Regions from separate parts of the Brevibacillus schisleri genome, predicted to be linked through region 2. Evidence: riboswitches for the same ligand, from Rfam matches in the RefSeq annotation. Region 2 holds a riboswitch; each other region holds the start of a gene.
What was found. A riboswitch is a leader RNA that binds a small molecule or an ion and turns the genes downstream of it on or off. The one in region 2 is predicted to bind S-adenosylmethionine.

Region 1 (4,121 bases), 3.6 Mb from region 2:
CTACCTTTTACCCAGAGAATCGTCCGCCGATTACACAGTACTTCGGAAATGGGGATACGATAACTGTCCCGGTCAAAGCGGGGAAAATGAATATCCGGTTAATGCGTAACGGAGGGGTCAACAACGCTTTTACCTACGTGCTGACGAGTAAGTTTACCATCAATCCGGACCGTAACGAACCGAACGATACGCAAGAGACGGCAAGGCCGCTCGTAGGCAACGAAATCAGTGTAACAGGCAATTTTCACGATGAAGGGGATCAGGATTGGTTCTCCTACTATGTTCGTGAATATGGACATTTGGATGTCACTGTTAGTCCTGATAACAAGCGTGTCGATCTATTGCTGAGTATCGGTAAACAAGAGCTCGGTAAAAAGATGGTTGTCTGGGACCCTACTTACGATAATGGAACAAAAGACAATCCGACAGAGCGCGTCCAAAAAGAAGTGTCACCAGGCAAGTATTACATCCGTGTGAGTGAGTACAATCGCAATGCGGTGAATGGCGAGTATCAGTTAGATCTGGGATACACACCAGTAAAAAAAGATTTTAATGAGCCGAATGACACCTATCAAACAGCGTCTCCGTTAAGCGGTGGGACAGTGATGTCAGGCACGATACCGACAGCTACCGATTCCGATTGGTTCCAATTTACTGTGAATAGTGAATCGTATGTGACGTTCCGAGCGCCGTACATTCCTGTCGATAGCGGCTTTCGTTTCGCGCTCTACAGCGATCGAAACATGAACTATGCGCTTGCTTCGACGAATGAGGTAGCGGAGCTGTCTAAGCGAGGAAACGATATTATGGGTTTGCGTTTGCAGCCAGGAAAATATTATGTTCGCCTTAATAGTGGTACTTCGTTCAAATATGAATCGTACCGGCTCACGGTGACGCAGCAGAAATTGATAGCGGGTTATCGCGATATTTCGGACCACTGGGCGCGCTCAGAGATCGTCAGACTTAGCTCTCGCGATATTGTAAATGGGTTTAATGATGCGTCGTTCAAGCCGAACCAGGCAGTGACCCGTGCGGAGTTTGCGACGATGCTGCTTAAATCGATGCGTGCGACCGGTTCTAAGGTAGCGACTACCTACACAGGAAAAACGACCTTCCGGGATATGCCAAAGCGGCACTGGGCGTATCACAACCTAGGTGTAGCTTATCAATTGGGAATTTTGAAAGGGTACCCGAAGAATGAAATGAAGCCGGATCAGCCGATATCGCGTGCAGAGATGGCGGTAATGATCGCCCGGGCACGTAATGTGTTGATGTATAATCACAGTACCTCGAATTATCGGGATGTGCCAACGAGTCACTGGGCTTCTCCTGCCATCGAGGCTTTGACATCGAGAAATTGGGTTAATGGGTACGGTTCTTCCTTTAAACCGAATGGAAGAGCAACTCGCGCCGAGGTAGTGGTGGTACTTTCCAAAGCCTATCAATTATAAGTAAAATTTTTCCTATTGACATCTCTGAAAAAAACAATTATTCTATTATCCGTAATGGATACTCTTATCCAGAGCAGGCGGAGGGACTGGCCCTATGAAGCCCGGCAACCGAGCTAGAGCGGTGCTAACCAGCAGAACGGACATCTGTTCTGGCCGATAAGAGGATGAAGGAAGCAAAAAACGCTCAAACCTTTTCCTCCTAAAAATTGGAAAAGGTTTTTTATTTGCGTTTACGTAGATAAAATCCTAACTCGGCTACCACACTATTTGTATGAGGTCAAAGGAGGTATTTTCTCATGGCTTTGCAAAAAGGTCGTCGTCTGTTTACATCCGAATCTGTAACTGAAGGACATCCGGATAAAATTTGTGACCAAATTTCCGACTCCATCTTGGATGCGATCCTGTCCAAAGATCCAAACGCTCGCGTAGCTTGCGAAACTTCCGTAACTACTGGTTTGGTTCTCGTAGCAGGTGAAATCACTACAAACACTTATGTGGATATCCAAAAGCTCGTTCGTGAAACCATTCGTGAAATCGGCTATGACCGTGCGAAATTCGGTTTTGACGCTGACACTTGCGGTGTTATTACTGCAATTGGCGAGCAGTCCGCTGACATTGCACTTGGTGTAGACCAAGCATTGGAAGCGCGCGAAGGCAAAATGACTGATGCTGAGATCGAAGCAATTGGTGCTGGTGACCAAGGTTTGATGTTTGGTTTTGCTTGCAATGAAACACCTGAACTGATGCCACTTCCAATCAGCATGTCTCACCAATTGGCTCGTCGTCTGACTGAAGTACGTAAAAACGGAACACTTGCTTACCTCCGTCCTGACGGAAAAACACAAGTAACTGTTGAGTACGATGGCGACAAACCAGTTCGTATCGATACAATCGTTATTTCTACCCAACATGCTCCTGAAACAACTTTGGAGCAAATCAAGCAAGATCTGGTTGAACACGTAATCAAACCAGTTGTTCCAGCTGAACTGTTGGACGCTGAAACCAAATACTTCATCAACCCAACTGGCCGTTTCGTAATTGGCGGACCACAAGGGGATGCTGGCTTGACTGGCCGCAAAATCATCGTAGATACTTACGGCGGTTATGCTCGTCATGGCGGTGGTGCGTTCTCCGGTAAAGATCCGACGAAAGTTGACCGTTCCGGTGCTTACGCGGCTCGTTATGTAGCGAAAAACATCGTGGCTGCTGGCCTCGCAGACAAATGCGAAGTACAAGTTGCTTACGCAATTGGTGTAGCACAACCAGTTTCCATCGCAGTAGATACATTCGGCACAGGTACCATTTCCGAAGAAGCTCTGGTGAAATTGGTTCGCAAACACTTCGACCTGCGTCCTGCTGGTATCATCAAGCAGCTCGACCTGCGTCGTCCTATCTACAAACAAACAGCTGCATATGGCCACTTCGGACGCAATGACCTGAATGTTCCTTGGGAGCAAACAGACAAAGCAGAAGTTCTGAAGCAAGAGGCTGCTCAACTCTAATAATCGAAAGACATAAAAAGAGCCTGGTGTTGCTACTGGGCTCTTTTTCTTTTAGGAGCAGAGTCATCCAATTATTGGGTCAATTGTTGCACAGGAATTTGTATGACTGTGTCGAATCTCCTAGTGAGGAAGTAGAGGAGGGGTTTTTTTGCCGAACAGAAGGCTCTTCCTGATCGTGTTTCTTACTTTTTTGTTTTTTATAGTGGCTATTGGGTTCTTAGGCGAATCTTTTCTGGAAAAAAAGAATAAACAAGAAGTGCAACCTTTTCCCCAAGTGGATACGTCTATAAGCATAAGTGAGACAAAAAATGCTGAGCCAAACGTCACACCAACAGAAGAAGCAGTGGTTCAAACGAAAAAGTGGTATAACAATCAGGTTGTTGTTTTGACGTACCATCATGTCACGGATCAATCGAATCAGCGGTATGTCATAGCTCCTGATCAATTTGCCCGACACATGAAATTTTTGCATGATAATGACCTGAATCCGATTTCGCTGGAGGAGTTCCTGCGATTTATGGAGACGGGTACCTTACCGACTGAGAATGCTGTTTTGATTACGTTTGACGATGGGTATGAGAGTTACTACAAAGAAGCATTTCCGATCTTACGTACATACGGCTACCCTTCAGTGAACTTCGCGATTGCGGGGCGCTTAAGAGATGTAGCTGACCGAAAACGGGAGAATATGACGCCACCACTTACGCGTCAACAAGTTAACGAAATGATTCAATCGGGACTGGTTACAATCGGGTCCCATACGTACAGTCTGCATGAAGAGGAAGAAAGAAATGAGTGGGGCGATCTTGGCCCAGAAACAGCTCCGGTCTATCTGAAGGACTTGCATCGTTTAGAGGACGAAAAAGAGTACAGGGACCGCCTCTTTGTGGATTTTCGTATATCTCGCGTCAGCTTAAGCGATTGGATGAAGCAAGAGATCGAAGTCATCTCGTTGCCGTTTGGATACACAAGTCCAATTGTACTGGAGACAGCTCGTGAAGCTGGCTACCGCTATGTGTTTACATCTAATCGTGGATTCGTAAAACAGGGAACAGATCCGTTTGCTATTCCACGCAATGACATGGGACTGCGAGACGTAGAAGAAGAGCACCTCCAACAGTTGTTCACGAAGGCTAAAAATGAGTTTGAAGGAGAGCAATCATGAACA
Region 2 (4,121 bases):
AGCTGTTTCCTTCATGCAAAGAGGACGTGAAGATGGTCAGGAGTGGTATATCGACGCGACCAATGGCAAGATGGTGTATGGAACGGGAGATAACGGGCTTGCTTATGATCAGTTGAATACGAAGGAAGCACATCCGATCGAATCTCCAAAGGAATACGTCAAGGTTCGCTCCAAGGATGAGGCAAAGGCGTTGCTGAAAGCGGAATTCGGCATACAAGTGGATGACTCGACCTATAGAGAGAGTAACCGTGACGGACGCAAGGAATACGTCTGGAATGATAAAAATGACAAGTATATCGGCGTAGAAGTTCTCGCAGAAACAGGCAGTGTCGTCGGGCTGGGAACACCGCGTTCCGATACAGCAGTGACTGTCAAACGCGAGCAAGCGGAAGAGGCTGCACTTGCCTTTCTGCCTAAATACGTTGATCCAGGCATAAAAGAAGTGCAATTGGCGCAAGTCATACAGCCAGGCGAAGCGAATCCTGTGTCATCGGGCGAATGGGAATTCAGATATCTCATGAGCAAGGATGGCATTCCAGTACAGGATCGCGGGCAAAAAGCGGCTTATTCAGTAACAGTCGATCCGTCTTCTGGCAAAGTGACAAAGTTTGAAAACTACAGAGAGACGCACGAGTTGGTGGAGCTTCCAGCATCCGACGAGATCGTCTCGAAAGACAAGGCTGTTGAGGCGTATTTACGCGTCATGCCTTTAAAGCTGGTCTATTTGATGAGAGATGTGGATGGGCAAAAATTAGCTCAACCAAAGCTGGCGTATGTGCCGTGGAGTGACGAAAAGCTGGCGTTCAAATATATTACTATGGATGCCGTGACAGGCAAGATCATCACCAAATAACAAGAAAAAAAGGCTATCCCGAAGCCATTCCTGATGGCTTTTGGGATAGCCTTTTTTACACTTATCTAACAGTCGTCACAGGAGCACCCGATAATAACCAACAGGATAAACAGCACGAGCACGATTGCGAAGCAGTCACCGAAGAATCCGTTACCGCAGAAAGATGTACTCATCTTTGTTTCCCCTCCTTTCCGTTATACTCCAGTCTATACACGAATGCCGATATTGGACTGGGCGGATGCCCAGCTTAGGCAAAAATGGGCGCGTAAGAGGGGAGACTCCGTAAAAAATAGACAATTCACAATTGACGGGGAGACAAAGGGGGTGTTAAGATACTTGCAAACATTCAAGACATTTCGCAAACCAACTAAATGACAAGTGTACGACTCTTATCCAGAGAGGCAGAGGGACTGGCCTGATGAAGCCTCGGCAACCGGTAAAAATCCGGTGCCAATTCCAGCAAAGCTACGTGCTTTGAAAGATAAGAGGATGTCTCAGGCGTTTTCGTATCTGCTGACAAATCCTCTTCTTTCAAAGAAGAGGATTTTTTTATTTGATTTACCCAATTACGGAGAATAAGCCGATGCAAGGGAGAAAAGGGGCACGTCAATGAAACCAACTTTTCGCGAACAGCTTTCCCGGAAAATTCTGATTCTGGACGGTGCAATGGGCACCATGCTTCAACAGGCGAACCTGACTGCTGATGATTTCGGCGGTGAAGCCTATGATGGCTGTAATGAACTCCTGAATCTGACCAGACCAGATGTGATCCGTTCCATTCACGAGAAATATTTAGAAGCGGGCGCAGACATCGTCGAGACAAATACGTTTGGTGCTGCTTCCATTGTTTTGGCTGAGTACGATGTGGCAGAGAAGGACCTTGAGATCAATATAGCTGCAGCGCGCTTGGCCAGAGAAGCGGTGGATGCCTATTCCACGGAGGAGTGGCCGCGTTTTGTAGCAGGTGCAATGGGACCTACGACCAAAACCCTTTCGTTGACAGGCGGTGTCACTTTCGAAGAGCTGGTCGAGGCGTATTATCGCCAGGCAAAAGGTCTGATTCTTGGCGGCTCCGATGTTCTTCTTCTGGAAACTTCGCAAGATACGTTGAACGTCAAGGCTGGCGGAATCGGGATTCGCAAAGCTTTTGAAGAGCTTGGACAGGAGCTTCCGGTGATGCTGTCAGGTACGATTGAGCCGATGGGCACGACGCTGGCGGGTCAAAACATCGAGGCGTTTTACATCTCCTTGGAGCATATAAAGCCTGTCTCTATCGGTCTGAACTGTGCGACAGGACCCGAGTTCATGCGCGATCACCTGCGGACACTATCAGGAATTGCCCAATGTGCGGTCAGCTGTTATCCGAATGCAGGCTTGCCAGACGAGAACGGTCATTACCATGAAACGCCACAGGGACTTGCTTCGAAAATGCGAGCGTTCGCTGAACAGGGCTGGATAAACGTCGCTGGCGGTTGCTGTGGAACAACGCCTGACCATATTCAAGCGATGGCAGAGACATTGAAAGACTGCAAGCCACGCAGTACAGCTGTAGAACCGCTGAGTGCGGTCTCCGGGATCGAGGTCGTTTACGTCGAAGATGACAATCGTCCCTTGCTAGTAGGAGAGAGAACCAATGTCATCGGTTCCAAAAAATTCCGTGAAATGATTGCAGCTGGTCACTATGAAGAAGCATCTGATATTGCCCGGGCCCAAGTAAAACGCGGCGCACACGTCATCGATATATGCTTGGCTGACCCCGACCGTGATGAATATGAAGATATGGAAAAATTCCTACAGTTCATCGTGAAAAAAGTAAAAGCGCCCCTCATGATCGACTCGACAGATGCCAAGGTCATGGAGCTGGGACTTCGCTATTCGCAAGGAAAGGCTATTCTCAACTCGATCAACTTGGAAGACGGGTTGGAGCGATTTGAGGAAGTCGTCCCACTTATTCATAAGTTCGGTGCCTCCGTTGTCGTTGGAACGATTGAGGAAGCGGGTATGGCGATCACTCGCGAAAAGAAGCTGGAGGTCGCGCAACGCTCGTACGACATTCTTGTCAATCAGTACGGAATAAAGCCACAAGATATTATTTTCGATCCACTCGTCTTTCCGGTAGGGACAGGGGATGAACAATACATCGGTTCAGCAAAGGAAACCGTAGAAGGAATTCGTTTGATCAAACAAGCAATGCCTGCTTGCAAGACGATCCTGGGTGTCAGTAACGTTTCCTTCGGCTTGCCTCCTGCGGGTCGGGAAGTGCTGAACGCGGTCTTCTTGTACCACACCACTCTTGCAGGGCTTGATTACGCCATCGTCAATACGGAAAAGCTGGAGCGCTACGCTTCGATTCCAGAAGACGAGAGAAAGCTGGCAGAAGCCCTTCTATTCGAGACAAATGATGAGACATTGGCGGCTTTCACCGAATTTTATCGCCAAAAGAAAAAGGAAGTCAGTGTGGAAGTCTCCTCGTTAACACTCGAAGAACGCTTGGCCCGTTATGTAGTCGAAGGCTCCAAGGATGGACTGACGGAAGACCTGAAGCTAGCTCTGGAAAAATACACACCACTCGAGATCATCAACGGTCCGTTGATGGCTGGGATGGAAGAGGTCGGTCGTCTATTCAACGGCAACCAGCTGATCGTGGCAGAAGTATTGCAGAGCGCGGAAGTCATGAAGGCATCTGTATCATTTTTAGAGCCGTTTATGGAAAAAAGCGATGCCGCTGCCAAGGGGAAAATCTTGTTGGCGACAGTCAAGGGCGATGTACACGACATCGGGAAAAACCTCGTGGAAATTATTTTGTCAAACAACGGCTACAATGTCGTGAACTTGGGGATCAAGGTACCGCCAGAGCAACTAATTGCTGCATGCAGAGAAGAAAAGCCGGATGCCATCGGTCTGTCTGGACTCTTGGTAAAATCCGCGCAGCAAATGGTCATTACAGCCCAAGACCTGCGTGATGCAGGCATTGATATCCCGATGATGGTTGGCGGTGCGGCGTTGACGCGCAAGTTCACATCAAACCGAATCGCACCAGAATACCGTGGAATTGTTTTATACGCAAAAGACGCCATGGATGGTCTGGAGCTCGTGAATCGTCTGCAAAATCCGGAAGAACGTGATCGCTTGGTAGAGGAACAGCAGCATCTGCTGGAAGCTGTCGCAACGGCTCAGCCTGTTGTCGAGGAGAAAAAAGCACCTTTGCCAGCTCGTTCAGCCATTAGCAGAACCGTTCCAATCCATCTGCCGCCCGATTGTGAACGAC
Region 3 (4,121 bases), 3.8 Mb from region 2:
AGCTGGCAATTGATTGAGTTCCACTTTTTTCCGTTTGCCTCCTGTACGTGTGAGTTGTGTAATAGCCTATTCGAAATTGTTTTTGGCTGTTCTCACTTTTTTCACAAATTTGGCAAAGGTTTGGCTATATAATGGGGAAAGAATCCGATACATAAGTAATAAGGAAAAGGGGGGCAATTATGATTCAATTGATTCGCAATACCTTGACTGACAAAGAAGGTTTTATGATTTTCATCCTATGGAATCATTTGTGGATGGCGGGACTCATTGCCTACCAAGTGGATGTGAACTTCTGGAAAGTGACGTCCTTGGGATTGCTGGTCACTTTAATTGTTTCGCCGTATTATTTCATTCGCAAAGATAGTCTTGTGATTCGTTACCTGGTGGCAATTGGACTCATGTTTTATGCGATTTCATTCGATCACTTTACCGATTACCAGGAGATCACCTTCCTCGCTTTTATCGTCATGGGCTTTTTAGCAGCGTATTTGGATTGGAAGCTGGTCGTAACAGCGGGAATTACCCAAATCATTGTCACGGTTATCGGGTTCTACACAGGAACCTACCAGATCTTCGATGGTGATTTTTCGGAGATCAATTTGCTTATGCGTATTGTCACGATTCTCATGATGATGGGAGCCGTAACGTATCTGTGTCTCGCCGGACAAGCCTCCCTGCAAAAAGCGCACGATGCAAGGCAGGAAGCGGAAGAGAAAGAGCGCCGTCTGGGAGAAATGCTTTTGAACATCCAGCAAATGACGGAGCAGCTGGATCGTACCAGCGATCATGTACATGAGCATGCGGAAGGTACGAAGCGCAATACAGATGAAATGATGGTAGCCTTTAAGGAAGTCGCCGTCGGTATGGAATCGCAGGCGAATTCTACGGTGAAGATCGAAGAAGAGGTTCAATCCATCGATCAGGAAATCGAGGCAGTCACATCGCAGACCAACGCAATGAAAACAGAATCGCAACAAAACAACCGTCGTCTGACAGAAAGCGTTCAGATGATGAACGAGCTGTCCTCACAGATGGAGCAAATTGTGCAGGCAGTCAATGTAGCAGCCTCTACGATTCACCAGCTCAATCGACAGGCGAATCGCGTAGAGGAAATTGTCGGCGCTATTAATCAGATCGCGACACAAACGAATCTGTTGGCACTGAATGCGGCGATTGAATCGGCGCGTGCAGGTGAGCATGGACGGGGATTTGCTGTTGTTGCGGATGAGGTACGCAAGCTGGCAGAACAAAGCGCGACAGCCACACAGGAAATTACCGACATTCTCAAGTCACTCCACCAGGAAAGTGAGAATGCGGTGCAACATATGAGCAGTGGGGAAGTGTCTGTTGCAAAAGGCCAAGAGCTGGCCGTAAAAACAGTGGCCTCCATTGAAGCAGTGCGTGCCGGGATGATGGCCTTCCTAGAAGCAGCTGATCAGGTAAGCTCCAGCATGGACCGGGTAAAAGTGCGTTCCGGCGAAGTTGCCATCGAGATGTCGACCATTACGGCCGTAACCGAGGAATCGGTAGCCAACTTAGAAGAGCTGTTTGCGACAGCAGAAAACCAGCATCAAAAAGTGCGTGAGATTACGGAAGAGCTGGGTGAGCTGAATACGTTGTCGCATCGCCTCCAGCAAACCTTTCACGTAAATTAGTGGTTGCGCTTCTCGCCAATTTCTCGGTGCTGAAAAGACGACTTTTTAAACTTTTATTTACTTGTAGAAGTGTTTGGAATTGAGAAAAAAGAATTGCATTTTCGAACCGTTCTGCTAGAATGAATTCCATTGTAACTAAATATATTCACCTACCTTATCAAGAGCGGCGGAGGGACTGGCCCGATGATGCCCGGCAACCACTGATCATGTCTTATGCATGAACAGAAAGGTGCCAATTCCTGCAAAACCTGTACCATGGTTTTGACAGATGAGGAAGAGAACGGCTTCGTACGCAAACTCTTCCTCCGGGGAGAGTTTTTTTGTTGTATTTGTTAAAGATGAGGAGGAATATACGAACAATAAATAAATTTTATAAGGGAATATTCGTAAATAGTATTGAAAAAATGGGTAAAAAGCCGTACATTACCTAATAGGATAAAGAAAAACGTAAAGTTCGGATAGGGAGAGATACATCATGAAGAAGTTATTGCTGGCATTAACGACATTCGCAGTATTGGCAACAGGGTGCTCGACTGGCACAAGCGCACCGGCAGATCAGCCAGGAGGACAAGCAGCAGGACAAGAGGGCGCGGCCAAAAAGCGAATTGCCTTGATTTTGCCTGAGAAAATCGGTGTGAATCCATTCTTCCAACAAATGGACGAGGGTGCAAAGAAAGCCGCACAAGAGCTGGGCGCAGAAGTAAAAACGATCGAATCTACAGACCATGGAGCGATTGAAGAAAATCTGCGTGTGGCTGTTGCAGAAAATTATGATTTGATCATCACTTCTTCTTTTACATCAGAGGATGCATTGAAAAAAGTAGCTACCGAAAATCCTGACCGTAATTTTGCGATTATTGATACGGTAGTGGATTTGCCAAACGTTCGCAGTGTTACCTTCCGCGAGCAGGAAGCGGCTTACCTGGTGGGAGCAGCAGCAGGCTTGGCAACGAAAACGAACAAAGTGGGTATGGTTGTCGCACTTGATATTCCGCAGTTGAAAAAATGGACGGTTGGCTTCGGAGAGGGCTTGAAAGCGACAAATCCAAAAGCAGAGCTGATGGTCAACTATGTAGGAAGCTTCACTGACCCGGCAAAAGCGAAGGAATTGGCTTTGCTCCAAGCTTCCAAAGGCGCTGATTTCATTAACGGTGCAGCAGCAGTAGGCGATCTCGGCGTTTTCGAAGCAGCGAAGGAAAAAGGCTTCTTCACAGCAGGGCAGGACGTTGACCGTACCACGATTGACCCAGAGCATATTGTTCTGTCCCAATTGAAAGGAACTGACGCGGCAGCTTATGAAACCGTGAAGACCTTTGTAGAAGGAACGTTCAAACCAGGTGTTGTGGCATACGGCTTGAAGGAAAAAGGTGTTGGTGTAACCTATGTCACGCACGAAAGCAAGACGCCGCTGAACGCTTTTATTGGACAAGAAGTGGTGGATAAAGTGAAAGCGATCAGCGATGAGATTGTAGCGGGCACTCGCAAAGTACCAGACCAGTTTTAAAAAGGTTCTCGGTGCTGAATGTTTATTTATAGCTTGTGCACAGTGATGGATGTGACCGACTACGGCTGTGTAGTCGGTCTTCCATTTTCATAAAAGGACGTACAGAAATGAGGGAGTGGGAATGACCGATCGCTTGGAAATGAGGGGCATGACCAAGAAGTACGGAGATTTTACCGCCAACGACAAGGTGTCGTTCTCACTGGCAGCAGGAGAGGTCCATGCGATTGTCGGGGAAAATGGAGCGGGCAAAACGACACTGATGCGGATGCTGTACGGGATGGAGCAGCCGACGTCAGGAGAGATCGTGTTAAACGGCAAGCCAGTTGTTTTTCGCGGACCAGAGGACGCGATTCGAAATGGAATCGGGATGGTTCACCAGCACTTTATGCTCTTCGGAGAATTCAGTGTGACTGAAAATATCGTGATCGGATATGAGCCGAAGAAAGCAGGCTTTTTCAAAAGAAAGGACGCAGAGGACAAGGTGCGGGCGCTGAGTGAGCAGTATCGCATTCCAATTCATCCGCAGGCTATGGTAGCGAATTGCTCGATCGGGGAACAGCAACGGGTCGAAATTCTGAAGGTCCTGTATCAGGGAGCGGATATTATTGTGTTGGACGAGCCGACTGCTGTCCTTACTCCGCTGGAGGTACGCGACCTGCTGCAAACGATTCGAAACTTGGCAAAGAGCGGCAAGAGCGTCATTTTGATTACACATAAGTTGCAGGAAGTCATGGAGGTAGCCGATCGTATTACGGTACTGCGCGGGGGCAAAGTGACGGGAACGGTTTCGCGGAATGAGACAAATGCGGATGATTTGGCAAGATTGATGGTCGGACGAGAATTGCAGGAGCTAGCTGAACGAGTTCCTCTGGATAAAGGCCCCTTGTTGCAGGTGGAGAATCTTGCGGTTCGAGAAAAGCAGACCCTGCTCGATCAAGTCAGCTTTACCGTACACCACGGGG
Region 4 (4,121 bases), 1.9 Mb from region 2:
GATTCAAAAAAGAGATGTGTGCTGCACGCTTCCTGTAAAACGGCGCAATCATCCTTGCTTCCTCGTGCAGCCTTCCGCCGTGCTTCCTGCCTATTTTCACCGAGATAAGGGAGGGCTTCGTATCGGAGCTGTTCGATTGAGAGCTCTCTGGCATACGAGAGAAAGGAATCCAGATCAGCGAAAGGGCAAAGGTCGAGCAGTTGCAAAAGCGTCTTCCACGTGTTGTGCTCCTTCGCATAGTCGACCTCTTGCCGTACAGAAGGTGATAGCTCGTCCAACAGTTGGCGCCAGTAGGCAGGAGGGTGTTCCATCGTGTGATGCAATTGGTCGTAGGTAGCGGCAGCGATTCCTAAGGCAGCTTCGAATAAAGGAGAATACGAGATCTCGACCCGATAGGTCGTTCGTTCACTGCCAATGTTCAAAATCTTCATGTGATCATCCTTCCAAAATTTGTACATGATTATGTATTTTATAAAAATCGAATTTAAAATTCAATATTTTTAGAGCGAAATGAGGAAAGGAAAAGAAGAATCACAAATCTCTATCCAAAGAGATTATGTGACTCTTCTTTCTGTAAAGGTAGGGTTAACCAACCGTGGATAATTGCAACGCACGCTGCAGTGCTTGTTCCAGATCAGAGAGGATATCGTCGATCGCTTCTGTGCCGACTGAGAGACGAATAAGTCCCGGAGTCACTCCGGCTGCTGCCTGCTCTTCTTCTGTCATCTGCTGATGTGTTGTGCTCGCTGGGTGAATGATGAGTGACTTGGAATCTCCGACATTTGCGAGATGGGAGAACAGCTTCACTGACTCGATCAATGTTTTTCCTGCCTCAACGCCACCGCGAATGCCAAAGGTCAGGATCGCGCCAGCCCCTTTTGGCAAATATTTTTGGGCCAATTCACGCTGGGAGTCTGACTCCAATCCCGGATAACTCACCCACTCTACCGCAGAGTGATTGGCGAGGAACTGGGCTACTGCCAAGGCGTTCTGGCTATGCCGCTCGATGCGCAGATGCAGAGTTTCTAATCCTTGCAGGAACAAGAAGGAGTTGATCGGAGCGACTGCTGCTCCGATATCGCGCTGGAGCTGGACACGTGCCTTGATAATATAGGCAAGCGGACCGACTGCTTCTGTATAGACGACGCCATGGTAGCTTGGATCTGGTGTAGTCAGACCTGGGAATTTTCCGTTGTTCCAGTCGAATTTTCCTGAGTCTACGATGATACCGCCAATTGCTGTTCCGTGGCCGCCGATGAATTTGGTGGTGGAGTGCACGACGATATCGGCCCCGTGCTCAAAAGGACGGCACAAAATCGGAGTCGCAAAGGTGTTGTCCACGATCAACGGCACACCATTCTCGTGAGCGATATTGGCGATCGCCTCGATATCAGCGACATCAATGCGCGGGTTGCCGATTGTCTCGCAAAACACGGCTTTTGTCTTTTCATTGATATAGGTCCGGAAATTTTCCGGATTGGATTGATCTGCAAAATGAACCTTGATACCGAGGCGGGGAAGAGTGTGGGCGAACAGGTTGTAGGTACCGCCGTAGAGGCTGCTGGAAGCGACAATCTCGTCACCCGCATGTGCAATATTTAAGATGGCGAATGTAATGGCAGCCTGCCCGGATGCGGTCGCGAGTGCACCAACACCACCTTCGAGCAGGGCAACACGCTTCTCAAATACATCCTGTGTGGGATTCATGATGCGTGTATAGATGTTCCCAAACTCTTTTAAGCCAAACAGGTTGGCTGCATGCTCCGTATCGCGGAAAACATAGGAGGTCGTCTGATAGATCGGAACAGCACGTGAGCCTGTTACAGGGTCAACCTCTTGCCCACCGTGTACCGCAAGTGTTTCTGGCTTCCATTGTTGTTGATCGGACATGTCCATCTCTCCTTTTACTATGGGAAATCGGCGAATAAAAAACGGAGCTTTCTCCTGAGAAGAAGAAGGCTCCGATCATGCACGGGCTTGTGTTCATCTCTCAGAATCACTGGATTCTGCAGGAATTGGCACCATGCAGCTAGTCTGCTGGTTGCCGGGCTTCGTAGGGCCTGTCCCTCCACCGCTCTTGATGAAAATAATTGTTGTCGTAATTGTATGAAAATAAAACCATGCTGTCAATGTGCAATATACAGTTATCAGGGAGGTTTTTGTGTATATATGAATGAAGGTGGTTTACTCATGCCATTAATTTGTAACGGTTTTGTCTCAAGCTGTTCACATCCCGTGGGGCTACTGTCGCAGTGAAATAGGAGATAATGGTAGAAAATAGGGAGCATGAATGCAGGGTGAAGCCAAGTGCTCTTCGCGTTAGAAAAGTAAAAAAGCGTGTGATATCATGGAGGTGGTTACAACTGATCTGATCGTACATATAGGAGGATAAATAGCGATGAGCCATGGAGTAAAGGAAATGACACCACAAGAGCTGTTGGAAAAGCTGGAAGCCAAAGAGGAACTGCAAGTCATTGATGTACGTGAAGTAGATGAGTGGAATGCAGGTCACATTAAAGAGGCAAAGCTGATCCCACTTGGCTTTTTGCCACATCGTATCGATGAGCTGGATAAGAACATTCCGATTGTGATGGTTTGCCGCAGTGGTGCCAGAAGCAATACAGCTACAGAGTATTTGAGTGCACAAGGGTATGACGTGGCGAATATGGTTGGCGGCATGCTCGCATGGCCAGGTGAAGTGGAACAATAAACGTGATAGAAACAGTGTGAATGCCTCCCGAGTGTAATCAGGAGGCATCACACATGGGACAAGCAGGGAGGAAGCAACCGATGAGTGAAGGAGCACAATTGCAGCAGGAATCTGCAATGAAGAAACATTGGTTTCCTGTGTTAGCCGGTATTATCATTTTAGCTATCGTCGGAGTATTTGGTTATAATTACATGACAAAAGAGAAGATCGAGGTGTTGAAGCCGATCGCGGACTTCACCTTGGACAATAGTGACGGAACAACCTATACATTTCATTCAAGTGCTGGCAAGGTACGACTGGTAGAGTTTATGTTTACCAAGTGCCCGGATATTTGTCCGGCGACTACGTTCAACATGGCCAAGCTGCAAGATCAGTTGAAGGAAAAAGGACTGTTCGGAGACAAAGTGGAGTTTGTTTCCATTTCCTTTGACCCTGATAACGATACACCGGAAGTCTTGCAGGACTATGCAGCCAAGTTCAAGGCAGATCAGAGTGGCTGGAAGTTCCTGCGCGGGGATGCTCAGGCTGTAGAGAAAGTGACGAAGGATTTTGGTCTGATGGTCATTAAGGAGCCAGATGGTTCCTATTCCCACACGGCTCGCATGTTCCTTGTGGATGGAGAGGGAAACATGCGTCGCGCGTACGGGATGGCAGCTAACATGGAACTGGAAGTCATGATGAAAGAGATGGTACAGCTCGCTGACTAGCGGGTCTCCTCATAGAAGATATTTACGACCTCTTCTGTTTGATTCACGAATTCAATATGAACGAGTAACGCCCACCTGCGATTGCTTTCTTGAAGCAAGAGCTTAAACGTCTCTTCTGACGTGGTGGGCGTTTTTTGTTTTCGTCCGACATGCAGGTAGTCCACAATTTGAGCGTTTGGATATCGCTTCATCGTTTCCTGCATCGCGAGCCTGCCCCATTTTGCATAGGGAGGTTGAGCATAGGTAGGGAACGGCTGAAAGATGAGCAGGAAAAGGACGGTGGAGAGAAGGGGCATCATGTTCCGATAGCGAAATAGGCGACGAACGGCTTGCACTTGCTATTCCCTCTCTTTTTCGAATGGTTTGCCATGTATTTTGAAGACTTTTCGGAATATCATTCGTAGAAAATAATGACAATGAAGTGCGGGGGGTATTCGATGCATTACTTGCTCATTCCCTTATTTGGCGTTCCTGTTTTGTTGGGGGTTCTTACGGCGATTTTTCAAAAGCCTCCTTTCTGGAGAAAATGGGGGCTGACGATTGCTTCAGCCGTATTGATTTACGGAGGCTGCTTTGCCGCGAATGTATATTGGCAAGTGAAGTATGGCATTCCGGTGTTACCTACGGAGTCTGATTTGGAGGTCTTTTTCTATTTTTGTATCCTGTTGGTGTTTGTTTGTATTCTCCTGTATATTGGCTTTTTG

Region 1: linked by a shared signal. The riboswitch ahead of metK (methionine adenosyltransferase) and the one ahead of metH (methionine synthase) in region 2 are both predicted to bind S-adenosylmethionine.
Region 3: linked by a shared signal. The riboswitch ahead of ACUUHJ_RS29765 (BMP family lipoprotein) and the one ahead of metH (methionine synthase) in region 2 are both predicted to bind S-adenosylmethionine.
Region 4: linked by a shared signal. The riboswitch ahead of ACUUHJ_RS02750 (homocysteine synthase) and the one ahead of metH (methionine synthase) in region 2 are both predicted to bind S-adenosylmethionine.

What each region holds. Positions count from the first base shown of each region.
Region 1 covers NZ_JBVNDM010000001.1:6,089,152-6,093,272, reverse strand. The annotation lists gene ACUUHJ_RS28945 (S8 family peptidase) at 1-1,451, shown strand, start outside; SAM riboswitch class I at 1,513-1,614, shown strand; gene metK (methionine adenosyltransferase) at 1,748-2,953, shown strand; gene ACUUHJ_RS28935 (polysaccharide deacetylase family protein) at 3,102-4,118, shown strand; gene ACUUHJ_RS28930 (sensor histidine kinase) at 4,115-4,121, shown strand, end outside.
Region 2 covers NZ_JBVNDM010000001.1:2,454,615-2,458,735, forward strand. The annotation lists gene ACUUHJ_RS12170 (YcdB/YcdC domain-containing protein) at 1-853, shown strand, start outside; gene ACUUHJ_RS12175 (YjcZ family sporulation protein) at 919-1,026, opposite strand; SAM riboswitch class I at 1,240-1,341, shown strand; gene metH (methionine synthase) at 1,463-4,121, shown strand, end outside.
Region 3 covers NZ_JBVNDM010000001.1:6,282,368-6,286,488, reverse strand. The annotation lists gene ACUUHJ_RS29775 (DUF3298 and DUF4163 domain-containing protein) at 1-24, opposite strand, end outside; gene ACUUHJ_RS29770 (methyl-accepting chemotaxis protein) at 180-1,655, shown strand; SAM riboswitch class I at 1,807-1,930, shown strand; gene ACUUHJ_RS29765 (BMP family lipoprotein) at 2,131-3,159, shown strand; gene ACUUHJ_RS29760 (ABC transporter ATP-binding protein) at 3,281-4,121, shown strand, end outside.
Region 4 covers NZ_JBVNDM010000001.1:523,505-527,625, forward strand. The annotation lists gene ACUUHJ_RS02745 (ArsR/SmtB family transcription factor) at 1-431, opposite strand, end outside; gene ACUUHJ_RS02750 (homocysteine synthase) at 586-1,890, opposite strand; SAM riboswitch class I at 1,981-2,087, opposite strand; gene ACUUHJ_RS02755 (rhodanese-like domain-containing protein) at 2,399-2,710, shown strand; gene ACUUHJ_RS02760 (SCO family protein) at 2,764-3,417, shown strand; gene ACUUHJ_RS02765 (YqzG/YhdC family protein) at 3,414-3,752, opposite strand; gene ACUUHJ_RS02770 (hypothetical protein) at 3,855-4,121, shown strand, end outside.